Regions from separate parts of the Bradyrhizobium sp. BRP20 genome, predicted to be linked through region 1. Evidence: riboswitches for the same ligand, from Rfam matches in the RefSeq annotation. Region 1 holds a riboswitch; each other region holds the start of a gene.

Evidence for each region. Region 1 has a riboswitch for cobalamin ahead of I6F33_RS20170 (DUF1636 domain-containing protein). Riboswitches for the same ligand answer to the same signal wherever they lie in the genome.
Region 2: linked by a shared signal. The riboswitch ahead of I6F33_RS30780 (ribonucleoside-diphosphate reductase subunit alpha) and the one ahead of I6F33_RS20170 (DUF1636 domain-containing protein) in region 1 are both predicted to bind cobalamin.
Region 3: linked by a shared signal. The riboswitch ahead of metE (5-methyltetrahydropteroyltriglutamate--homocysteine S-methyltransferase) and the one ahead of I6F33_RS20170 (DUF1636 domain-containing protein) in region 1 are both predicted to bind cobalamin.

The regions. Positions count from the first base shown of each region.
Region 1 covers NZ_JADYVY010000008.1:108,089-112,248, reverse strand. Annotated here, with positions in the region: gene I6F33_RS20180 (cobyric acid synthase) at 1-569, opposite strand, end outside; gene cobO (cob(I)yrinic acid a,c-diamide adenosyltransferase) at 577-1,212, opposite strand; cobalamin riboswitch at 1,253-1,477, shown strand; gene I6F33_RS20170 (DUF1636 domain-containing protein) at 1,572-1,946, shown strand; gene cobW (cobalamin biosynthesis protein CobW) at 1,943-2,992, shown strand; gene cobN (cobaltochelatase subunit CobN) at 2,992-4,160, shown strand, end outside.
Region 2 covers NZ_JADYVY010000017.1:109,324-113,483, forward strand. Annotated here, with positions in the region: gene I6F33_RS30770 (N-acetyltransferase) at 838-1,479, shown strand; partial or broken gene I6F33_RS30775 (IS5/IS1182 family transposase) at 1,910-2,056, shown strand; cobalamin riboswitch at 2,182-2,336, shown strand; gene I6F33_RS30780 (ribonucleoside-diphosphate reductase subunit alpha) at 2,440-4,160, shown strand, end outside.
Region 3 covers NZ_JADYVY010000018.1:40,069-44,228, reverse strand. Annotated here, with positions in the region: gene I6F33_RS31025 (nodulate formation efficiency C protein) at 221-1,003, opposite strand; cobalamin riboswitch at 2,011-2,214, shown strand; gene metE (5-methyltetrahydropteroyltriglutamate--homocysteine S-methyltransferase) at 2,317-4,160, shown strand, end outside.

The DNA.
Region 1 (4,160 bases):
ATCATCGCGGCATCGTCGGGCTCGATCACCGTCTTGATGCCGACGAGCTGGGCGATGACGCCGCCGCGATCGATGTCGCCGACCAGCACGACGGGCACATCCGCCTTGCGGGCAAAGCCCATATTGGCGATGTCGGACTTGCGCAAATTCACCTCGGCCGGGCTGCCGGCGCCCTCGACCAGCACCAGATCGGCCCGCGCCTTCAAGCGTTCGAAACTCTCCAGCACCGCGCCCATCAATGACGGCTTCATCGCGGCGTAGTCGCGCGCACGCGCCGTCGCGATGCGCTTGCCGTGCACGACGACCTGCGCGCCGACATCGGTCTCGGGCTTGAGCAGCACCGGGTTCATGTCGGTGTGCGGCTCGACGCCGGCGGCGAGCGCCTGCAGCGCCTGGGCGCGGCCGATCTCGCCGCCGTCGACCGTGACCGCGGCATTGTTCGACATGTTCTGCGGCTTGAACGGCAGCACCCGCAGACCGTGGCGCGCGAAGGCGCGCGCGAGGCCGGCGACGATGAGCGACTTGCCCACGTCCGAGCCGGCTCCCTGGATCATCAGCGCGCGTGCCATGATGACTTCAGAACTCGACGCCGGCCTGCGCCTTGATGCCGTAGCGGAACGGATGCTTCACGAGCGTCATCTCGGTGACGAGATCGGCGATCTCGACCAACTCGTCCTTGGCGTTGCGACCGGTGAGCACGACATGCGTCATCGCAGGCTTTTGCGTCGTCAGGAAATCGACGACTTCGGCGATGTCGAGATAGTCGTAGCGCAGCGCGATGTTGATCTCGTCCAGCACGACCATGCGCAGCCGCTCGTCGAGGATCAGCTCCTTGGCTTTCTCCCAGCCGGCGCGCGCGGCAGCGATGTCGCGGGTGCGGTCTTGGGTCTCCCAGGTGAAGCCTTCGCCCATCGCGTGGAACTGACAGAGTTCGCCGAAATGGCCGGTGAGTAGGCGCCGTTCGCCGGTATCCCAGGCGCCCTTGATGAATTGCACCACCGCACAAGGAAAGCCATGCGCGACGCAGCGGACGATCATGCCGAAGGCCGAGGAGGATTTTCCCTTGCCCGCGCCGGTGTGGACGATGATCAGGCCTTTTTCACCGCTCTTGGTCGCCATGATCTTGTCGCGAGCGGCCTTCTTCTTCGCCATTTTGGCGGCGTGGCGGGCGTCGGTTTCCTCGGTCGTGTGGGTTTCCGGTTCAGGCGTCATCGGTCCCGGTCCTTCGGCTTGACAAGTGGCGGCCACCGGCAAATGGTGGCCTGGCGTTGGTTCCTGTCCTATGACAGGCGAAGAGGGAATGCGATAGGGTCCGAATCCGCAAAGATTTGGGTCCAAAATGCAGCCGCCCCCGCGACCGTGACCGGAGAGATGCCCGAAGCCACTGAGTCCCGAAAGGGAATCGGGAAGGCGGGGATCGAAGGGCCAAAACCCTGCTCCGCAAGCCGGGAGACCTGCCAGCGCGGACGAGTTTTGGACCGGCGGACGGGGTGTTCCGCGACGGGGAAGCGGGCCTTTCTGGAGAATGGTCCGTGCGCCTCATCGCCTCCCGCTGTTATCTGGAAGAGGCGATGACCGTCACACTTCATGTCTGTATCACCTGCCGCGCCGGCCAGACGCTTGGCGAGGGCGAGACGACGCCCGGCAAGCGCCTGCATGGCGCGATTCTCGAGGCCGGCGTGCCCGAGGGCGTCAGCGTGGTTCCCGTCGAATGCCTGTCGGCGTGCAGCCAGGGCTGCTCGGTCGCGCTCAGCGCGCCCGGCCGCTGGTCCTATGTCTATGGCCGCCTGTCCGATGCGAATGCGCAGGACGTGGTCGCAGGTGCTGCGGCCTACGCGGCGGCGCCCGACGGAATCGTGCCCTGGCGCAGCCGTCCCGAAATCTTCCGCAAGCAGTCGCTTGCCCGTATTCCCCCTGTTACCGTCGTGCCGGAGGCCGCTGAATGAACTCGCTCGCAAAAGTCCCGGTTACGGTCGTCACGGGTTTCCTGGGCTCCGGCAAGACGACGCTGATCCAGCATCTGCTCAGCAATGCCGGCGGCAAGAAGCTCGCGGTGCTCGTCAACGAGTTCGGCAGCGAGGGCGTCGACGGCGAGATCCTGAAGTCCTGCGCCGATGCGAACTGCCCGGAGGAGAACATCGTCGAGCTCGCCAATGGCTGCATCTGCTGCACCGTCGCCGACGATTTCATTCCAACCATGGAGCAACTCTTGGCGCGCCCGGTGCGGCCCGATCACATCCTGATCGAGACCTCGGGCCTGGCGCTGCCAAAGCCGCTGCTGAAGGCGTTCGACTGGCCGGAGATCCGCTCGCGCATCACGGTCGACGGCGTGATCGCGCTGGCCGACGCCGAGGCCGTCGCGGCCGGCCGCTTCGCGCCGGATCCGGCTGCGGTGGAAGCGCAGCGCGCGGCGGACGACAATCTCGATCACGAGACGCCGCTGTCAGAAGTGTTCGAGGACCAGATCGCCTGCGCCGACATCGTGCTGCTGACCAAGGCCGATCTTGCGGGCGCAGCCGGAATCGAAGCCGCAAAAGCGGCGATCACCGCCGAGATGCCGCGCCGCGTGCCGATGCTGCCGGTCACCGACGGTGCGATCGATGCGCGCGTCATTCTCGGCCTCGGCGCTGCCGCCGAGAATGATCTCGCCGCGCGGCCATCGCATCATGACGGCGAGGAGGAGCACGAGCACGATGATTTTGCCTCGGTCGTGATTGACCTTCCGGAGGTCGCCGACATCGACGCGCTGGTCGCATCGGTCCAGAAACTGGCGCGCGAGCAGAACGTGCTGCGGGCGAAGGGGTACATCGCGGTCGCTGGCAAGCCGATGCGCCTGTTGTTGCAGGCGGTCGGCGAGCGGGTGCGCCATCAGTTCGACAAGCCCTGGGGCGCGGGTCTCAGACAGTCGAAGCTCGTCGTGATCGGCGAGCATGGCGATATCGACGAGGCCGCCATCAAGGCAGGACTTGGTCTTTCAGGATCTGGCATCTGATGCACGTCGTCTTCCGCGAGAGCCGCGGTCTTGAGGAGACCGCGACGCCAAGAGACATCGGCCAGGACCCGGCCGATCTCGTGGTGCTCTCGTATTCGGATTCCGATTTGGCCGCGTTTGCGGCCGGCTGGCGCCGCGGTCGGGGCAGCCTGCCGTCGCTGCGGCTGGCCAATCTCGCGGAGCTGCGTCATCCGCTGTCGGTCGACACCTATATCGAACGGACGCTGTCGCAGGCGCGGGGCATATTGGTGCGCCTGATCGGCGGGGAGTCCTATTGGGCATACGGGCTCGCGGCGCTCCAGCAACTCGCGCAAGAGCGCAACATCGTGCTCGCCGTGCTGCCGGCGGACGGCCGCGACGACGCGCGGCTGGATGCGTACTCGACCCTGCCGGTCTCGACGCTGCGGCGGCTCAAGGTGCTCTGCGACTCCGGTGGCCCGGTCGCCGCGCAAGCCGCGATCGCGCAGCTCGCGCTGGCCTCGGGCCTCTATGCCGGCCCGGTCATCGGCGAGATGACCGTGCCCGAGATGGGATTCTACGATCCCGCGCGCGGTGTCATTGCCGCGCCAGTTGGCGAGGGCAAGCCGCGCGCACTCGTGACGTTCTATCGCTCCTATCTCACGGCCGCCGATACGGGGCCGGTCGACGCCTTGATTGCGGCGCTGCGCGAGAAGGGATTTGACGCCTACGGCGTGTTCGTCACCTCGCTGAAGGCGCCGGCCGTTGCCGACTGGCTGCGCGCGCATCTGGCGCAACATCCTGCGGCGGCGATCGTCAATGCGACCGCGTTCTCGGCCCTTGGCGATGACGGCACGACGCCGTTCGATGCCGCATTCTGTCCGGTGTTCCAGGTCGCGCTCTCCACGGCGCGGCGCGAAGATTGGGCGGAATCACTGCGTGGCCTGTCGCCCGGCGATCTCGCGATGCATGTCGTGCTGCCGGAGGTCGACGGCCGCCTGTTCGCAGGCGTGGTGAGTTTCAAATCGGCCGGTCAGCGCGATCCCGATTTGCAGTTCTCGCATCTGGCGCACAGGTCCGATGAGGAGCGCGTGAAGGCTGTTGCTGGGCGTGTCGCGGCTTTGCGTCGCCTCGCCGAGAAGCCCGCCGGCGAGAAGCGGTTGGCGATCGTGCTCTCGAATTATCCGGGCCGTCCGCATCAGATAGCGCA
Region 2 (4,160 bases), on a different contig from region 1:
AACGCCGTTGTGCGAGCGATCGACACGTCTGACGATCAATCAAGGCACGAAAGCTCTCGCGCGATCCCAAGTTGCGTTGTCCAGTAGGTCCACGGCGGCAGCGTCGTGGTATCCAGTCGCGTTGCCTTGATCCGACAATCGCGAATCGCGGCGATGATGCGCCGAGAGCTGTTGGACACAAGAACATCAAGGAGCGCAGACAACATGCGATAATTGGAAAGCCGCTGTACTACGCATATGACTCTCGCAGACGAAAGCTCTCTCTGCCGGTGGCCGCGGACACGACGTTGGCAATGGAGGTTTCGCACTTAGCATGTGTTTTGACCAAGAAACTTACGAGAACCACTCAATACGAGACGAGGTGATGATTCCTTGCCTAGTCTGGACCTCGACGCGCGACACCTGGCAAGCTGTTTGCTCGTGCCGGAGCCCGGTTCAGGCAGCCATCGCCCGATGTTCGCCATGCCCTGACTTCTTCGCACTTGCAATCTCAGAGGCGTCCTCATGTCATTCCCTTCGCGGACGGTTGCACCCGAACCGTGTCGACCTTGAGAACGTCGGAGCTTCCTTTGGGAAGGGCGGGGCGGGTTCCAGATAGGGCGTGGAAGCGCAGAAGCCCGCCAGGAATATGTAGATCCAAGCATTGCCGACCAAGGAGCCTTCGTCCGAAGTGGCCGTCAACGTCAGCCGTCTGAGACAGGCGGAGATCTCGGAAGGGAAACCAAATGCACCCGGCGGGTCCCCGTCGGTGCATCCATTCCGCTCACCGTCAGATGTGTCGATGCCATGCTCCTCCTTGGAAGGCCAATGCCAAAACAGAGCCCCGAAAACGACATCATGACAGAAGAATCAGATATCAGATCTGCGAACGCAAACATTCGTGCAAGCACTGTCTGGACCATTGTGCTCGGCTTTGCCGCGGATCCGTTGATGCGTTGGAGCTGGCCTGACCCAAGGCAATACCTTAGGAGCATGCCTCAGTTCATTGACGCCTGTGGGGGCCGAGCATTTGCACATGGCACAGCCTACGTCGCGGGAGAGATTCGTGGCGCGGCCCTGTGGCTGCCTCCCAACGTGCAGCAAGACGAGGAGGCATTGGATGCAATCATGGCGCTATCCCTGCGCCCGGAGATTACCGAGGATATGGCACACTTGCGGCGGAGAATGGCCGAACATCGTCCCCACGAGCCACATTGGTATCTGCCGCTCATTGCCGTCGATCCGAACTGGATCGGAAAAGGGCTTGGCACGTTGCTGATGAAATACGCCCTTCAACGATGCGATGAGAACGGCATTGTTGCCTACCTCGAAAGCTCGAACCCTGAAAACATTCCCTTTTACCAACGTCACGGCTTCAAGGTCGTTGGTGAGATACAACACGGTTCTTCGCCGCCGCTCACGCCAATGTTGCGAACGGCTTCATTCCCACCCAGCAAGGCCGCGCCGCCGGATCGGCTCGTCACCCAGACTCAAGCATAGCTCATCCCGTTAGGATTGATTGCCAATAACCTGACATGACCGCGTTCGGTCAGGACGGCTTATGTTCGCGGCCAGACAACTGAGCACGTGAGGCGGCTCGCCCGGCCTGCGAAAAGCATACGAATCGCCTCTTCGGCAAAGTTGGCACGTCTGATGTGAGAGCTGGCGGGGTCAAATCCACTAAGCGTGGGACATTGCCACGGGCGGCTGCATCGATTGCGGTCGGGCTCCAGACAATTTTTGATCTAAGGGCCACAGAAAGCGATGAATGGCGAGACGCGTATGGCTACCGAAACCCGATCCGGCCCAACTCAATTCGCGGACCGCGAACCGATCGATGCCAACATTCAGGATGTCCAGGGTTGCTGTTCCCCTGTTGGAGAATTTGCGACGCCACTTCCAAAGGCTTGAGCACATCTTGGCCGATCGCAGGCGCTCGGTCGTCGAGCGCACCTTTGCGTGGCTCGGCAGATGTCGGCATCTCTGCAAAGACTTCGAAGGTTCCGCCGCTACCGAGCTCGCCTGGCCGCTCGTCGCCCATCTGAGGCTCCTAACTCGCCGATTGGCCAGGCCTTGAGACATCTATGCTTTTTGAGTGAGGCTCTCAGGACAGGCGCTCGGCGAATTTCGAACCTCGACCTCGGGGCTGCTCCAACTGGTTAACTTGACTGTGCCGTCTTGACGAGTCTGGGCAACGGCTTCTATATGTGGTGTCGTCGTGGTTTTCAATTCGCATATATGGTGGCACGGAGTTAAGGGGAACCCATTGTGCCGGCAGCGGCTATTCCGAGGCATTAGCGCGACAGCGCTGGGAAGACCCGCGAGCCAGGAAACCTACCGCGACAGAACCCATGTCCTCGGGCGGGGTGCCCGGTGGGTCGCTTGCAGCCGGGGACATTGGCCGGGTCTCCTCGCAAGTCGTCCGCACGGTCCCAGCCCCCAAATATCACGGGGTTGCCGATGTCGGCGTCTTACGATTTCGATCAGTATGGTCATCTCATTGAGCTGCCGAGTGTGCGGCAGCCCTCAGCGCAGGCAAAGCCTACCACACCTGAACTGTGTCTTGTGCAGCCCCCAGCATTGCCGGCTCCCCTGCCGAGGCCCCCCGCGCGATCGCCAACTCCGTCTGACCTTTCGCTCGATCGGTCGCGCGACGACCTGCTGACCTCGTTTGGTAGGCTGACGCTGACCGACCGCTATCTGCTCGCCGGCGAAGGCCTCCAGGACATGTTCGCCCGAGTGTCTTGCGCCTTCGCGGACAATGTTGCGCATGCCCAACGTCTATATGATGCGATGTCTCGGCTGTGGTTCATGCCGGCCACACCGGTGCTCTCCAACGGCGGCACGACGCGCGGCCTTCCGATCTCGTGCTTCCTTAACTCAGTGTCGGACTCGCTCGAAGGCATCGTCGGCACCTGGAACGAGAACGTCTGGCTTGCTTCCAATGGCGGCGGCATCGGCACCTACTGGGGTAATGTTCGCTCAATCGGCGAGAAGGCGAGGGGCGGCGTCACCTCGGGCATCATCCCGTTCATCCACGTCACGGACGGCCTCACGCTGGCGATCAGCCAGGGCTCGTTGCGGCGCGGCTCGGCGGCGGTCTATCTCGATATCCACCATCCCGAGATCGAGGAGTTCCTCGAGATCCGCAAGGCGTCTGGTGACTTCAACCGCAAGAGCCTCAACCTACATCACAGCATCAACGTCACCGACGAGTTCATGTGTGCCGTGGGCGCCGGCACCGCATTCGCTCTGCGCAGCCCGAAGACTAACGAGGTTGTCCGCGAGATCGATGCCCGCCAGCTGTGGCAACGCATCCTTGAGAACCGGCTGCAGACCGGCGAGCCTTATCTCTTGTTCATCGACACCGTGAACCGTGCGCTCCCCAAGCACCAGCGCGAGCTCGGCCTCAAGGTCTCGACCTCCAACCTGTGCAGCGAGATTACCGTGTCGACCGGCATCGATCATCGCGGCGAGGAGCGCACCGCGGTGTGCTGCCTGTCGTCGCTCAACCTCGAGACCTGGGACCAGTGGAATGAGGAGCCCGGCTTCATCGAGGACGTCATGCGCTTCCTAGACAACGTGCTCACGCACTTCATCACGGTGGCGCCGGACGGAATGAAGCGTGCCCGCTACGCCGCCCTGCGCGAGCGCTCCGTTGGCCTCGGCGTCATGGGCTTCCACTCGTTTCTCCAGGCCAAGGGCATTCCAATGGAGGGTACCCTGGCCAAGTCATTCAATCTGAACATGTTCCGAAAACTTCGTCGCGATGCCGATGCGGCATCCGTGGCGCTCGCTCGCGAGCGTGGCCCGTGCCCGGATGCCCTGGAACGCGGCGTGATGGCGCGCTTCAGCCCCAAGATCGCAATCGCGCCGACCGCCTCGATCAGCATCATCTGCGGCGGCACCAGCGCCTGCACTGAGCCGATCCCGGCCAACATCTACACCCACAAGACGCTATCCGGCGCCATCTCGGTGCGCAATCCGCACCTCGCTAAGGTGCTGGCCGCGAAAGGCGCCGACACCTCGGCGACCTGGGAGTCGATCATCGCGCACGACGGATCGGTCGCCCATCTCGACGTCCTGTCGGAGCACGAGAAAGCGATCTTTCGCACCGCCTTCGAGATCGACCAGCGCTGGATCGTCGAGCTTGCCGCCGACCGCGCCGCGTTGATTTGCCA
Region 3 (4,160 bases), on a different contig from region 1:
CTGAGCTCGACTCCTCGCAGAAAGAGTCGGAGGTAATCGTGCTGCCCCATTTTCTCGATGGCCGGCTGAAGGCCGCGGGAAAGCTCGCGACTGTTCAAGGTGTAAACACCGGTAAGTTTAGAGCTGATAGTCTTGCCGTTGCTCTGAGGCGTTCGGCCCTGCAGGAGCTACGGCGCGATCTTGCTCTGCGCGATCATTTACCGAGGCCTTTCGCTCCCTTCTAATCCTCCCGTTCCTTTGGCTCCATGCGAGCGAACCAGGAGCCAGGAGGAAAAGCCGCGATACGCTTGGCAAAGGAGGATTGCGGCTCCCAATCTTGTCCTTCACTCTTCTCGAAAGTGATGACCCCGTTGTATGTAAAATAGCGGGGCCCTGGGATATTACAGTTCACCACAAGCAAAACGCGCCACAGATCACCTTTCTCGGTCGGCTTGTCATTCTGCTTCGGCAAGTAGTCCACTCCAACAGGATCTACGATAGTGCAGCTGCCCTGCCGCAGAAGATCACCGAGCCGACCTTGCATGGTCGTCACAAAGTTGAAGTTGGCCGGGTCATGCAGAAAGCCAACATTTGCGTCCCTTTCGCCATCCTTGACTTCACTGGCGATCAACGAGAGCGCGAAGGCGCGCCAGCCCAATTCCATTGGCTTCGCATAGGACGACGCAAGTTCAATCGTCCCGTCGAGCGCGGCCTTCCAGGTGATAACGTACTCTTCGTCTGATTTATCATCCCGGTGCCTGGTCCAAGAAACAAAAACATATTCATTTTGGTCAAGTTCAGCGACGCCCCACATCCGAGGGACGAACTGTGCCACCTTCGAGACGTTGGAGATAACTTGTTCTATTGTCTCACCGTCTTGCGCTCGCCACGTTGACTTGACTCTTTCGACAAGGGGGCTGTCGTTAGCGCGAACAGTGTTGCTCGTCGCAGCCAGCCCGGCCAGGCAGATCAGGGATCGACTGAGCCAAAGCCATAGCGCGCGTCTTCCTGACGTTTTCTTCATAACCGTCGGCCTATCCGGTCTCATCCACACGCAATTCTAGAGCGGGCAACCTTCAACCTGTTATGCGCGAGCGCAAGAAGTTAGCGGCGACGCGACGGGGCGACCACTGGTTTTCCCGTGCGAGCAGGCGCTCCCCTCTATGTCACGCGCCGCTAACTTCACTGCCACCGACAGCCTCAATTTGCTGTGCTGGACATGCCCAGCAGGAGGACTGGGCATGCAGAGGACGTGCATTCTTCGTGCCAGATAATAGACGGCAATTCGCACCGGTTTTGCGTCCTCTTTGTCGACTTTCCGACTGGCGCATGTCTCGATGTTTCCGTTCAACCTCTCCAGCGCGGCTTATGCATCCCGTCACGCACCGGATGTTCGACGACACAGCGGAACGCCTCGGTGCCAAGTTCCTGATGAGAAGTGGCAGCACGTTTGCCGTCATTGAACCGTGTGGTTCGGTTATCGTTGCCGGAATGTGGGCTTTCGATCTCTGCCATGCCTTCGGGCACTTTCGGCCAAGGGGCCATGGCGCGTTTGGCGCTCCTTTCGAGACGTGCGGCGCTCCGGAGGTCGAGAACAGCCTCAGGCAGCGCGCTTTGTACTCGATGGCGAACGGCGCCAAGCCGATCTTCGCCGAGCATTTGGGGTGTGGCTGGCACCGCAAATCAAAGGTGCTGCCCGGGTATGTTGCTGGCTTAGCCAGGTGTCTTGGGCCTATTCAACACGGATCTGTTGGTCGAGAAGGTGGCTGGATGGCGCACGTGCTCGAACCGCTGGGAAGCCGGGACTGGCGACAAATGCGTTCTGCTCGAGGCAGCAATCCCGACCGCACAAGCCGCATTTGTCCCTTCCACCGATCTGCCATGCGCCCTGCGATGCTCATTGCGATATCGCTGATTGGAGGGCACTTCTACATCAGCTCAATGGTAGAGATGCACGGTCATTCGCGTAGCAGATGTCGCAGCATCAGCTTGAGACATAATCTGAGAGGTTGACGGAAGACTTCTCTTGCCGATAATCCAAGTCGTCGAGGTTCTCCGGTTTCCATTTGATCCGGAGCTAAGAGGGAAGCCGGTGAATATGCCGGCGCTGCCCCCGCAACTGTGAGCGGCGAGCCGCTGTCCAACGATGTCACTGAAGCCTGCGCGGCTTCGGGAAGGCCGGACAGCAGCGATGACCTGCGAGCCAGGAGACCTGCCCCGACACTATATTCGTCCACGGGCGGGGTGTCCCGGTGGTGCGCCAAGCAGCCGTCGCACCGCGCGACTTCCGCTGCCTGCGTCCGCCATGGCCTTTGCCCCCAACATGGGGTTAACGCTATGTCTCTTCTCTCCCTTCCTGTTGCCACGCTCGGAACGCCACGCATCGGTCCAAGGCGCGAGCTCAAATTCGCTCTAGAAAGCTACTGGGCCGGAAAAAGCAGCGAACAGCAGTTGCTCGAGGACGCAGCTGGCCTGCGTGCCGCGAACTGGGCCCGTCAGAAATCTATCGGCGTCACGGTCATTCCATCGAACGATTTCTCGCTGTATGACCAGGTGCTCGACACAAGTGTCATGGTTGGCGCCATCCCGGAGATCTACGCCTCGAAAGCCGAATCCGTTTCGCTCAAGACGTACTTCGCCATGGCCCGCGGTTCACAATGCGACGACCAGGATGCGAGTTGCGGTCACGGACCGCGCGGATTTGGCGCACCCGCGCAGGAGATGACCAAGTGGTTCGACACCAACTATCACTATATGGTCCCCGAGTTTCACAGGGGACAGACTTTCAGGCTATGCTCTCGCAAGCCGATCGAGGAGTATGAGGAAGCCAAGGCCCTTGGCTTTCAGACCCGCCCCGTCCTGATCGGGCCGGTCACATTCCTAAAGCTCGGCAAGAGTCCCGATCCCACGTTCCAGCCACTCTCACTACTGGATGAACTGATACCGCCCTATATCGAGGTTATGCAGGAATTGGCCAAACGTGGGGCAAATTGGGTTCAGTTCGACGAGCCCAGCCTAGTTCTTGATCTGGATGAGGGGACGCGAAAATCTTTGCGACATGCCTATGACCGGCTCGCCAAGGAGGGGCCGGCGATCAAGATCATGGTTGCCAGCTATTTCGGCGACCTCGGCGACAATCTGGACACCGCCTTGAGCCTGCCAGTTGCCGGGCTGCACCTCGATCTGGTTCGAGCGCCACAGTTGTTGCACCAGATCATCGCTGGCGGCCGAAGTGATCTCGTCATGTCGCTCGGTGTCGTCGACGGTCGGAATGTATGGCGGTCGAATTTGTCGTCGCTGCGCCAGCGGCTCGAACCCGCGATTGCGAAGCTCGGCAAGGATCGTGTACAGATCGCCCCATCCTGCTCGCTGCTTCATGTGCCGGTCGATGTTGAACTCGAGACCGGGCTCGCTTCCGACGTCAAGAGCTGGCTTGCTTTCTCGGTCCAGAAGATGCGGGAGCTTGCGATCCTAGCGCGTGCACTCGCAGGCGACCAGAATGTTGCGTTAGCTCTTGCCGAGTCGGAAGGTGCCGCGACTGTTCGCCGGACTTCGCCGAAAATCCGTGATGCCAATGTCGCTGTCCGGATGAGAGCGATCGACCAGACCATGTGTCGGCGCGCGAGCCCATTTGCCCGTCGGGCCGAGATCCAAAGCAATCGATTCGGACTACCGGCTTTTCCTACCACGACGATCGGATCATTTCCGCAGACCACAGAGATCCGGAATGCCCGTGCGGCGCATGCGCGAGGTGCGATAAGCGACGAGCAATACGACAAGTTCCTCAAGGAGGAGACTGCGCGCGCCGTACGTTGGCAGGAGGACATCGGTCTTGACGTCCTCGTGCACGGCGAGTTTGAGCGCAATGACATGGTGCAGTACTTCGGCGAGCAACTCGCCGGCTTCGTATTTACCAAGAGCGGATGGGTGCAGTCCTACGGCTCGCGCTGCGTCAGGCCACCGATCCTGTTTGGCGATGTAGCACGGCCGAAGCCTATCACCGTGGACTGGTGGCGCTACGCGCAATCACTAACAAGGAAGCCGATGAAAGCGATGTTGACCGGACCGGTGACGATCTTGAACTGGTCCTTTGTTCGTGATGATATTCCCAGAAGCGAGGTCTGCCGCCAGATTGCGCTCGCGATCCGAGACGAAGTCCGCGATCTCGAGAATGCTGGTGC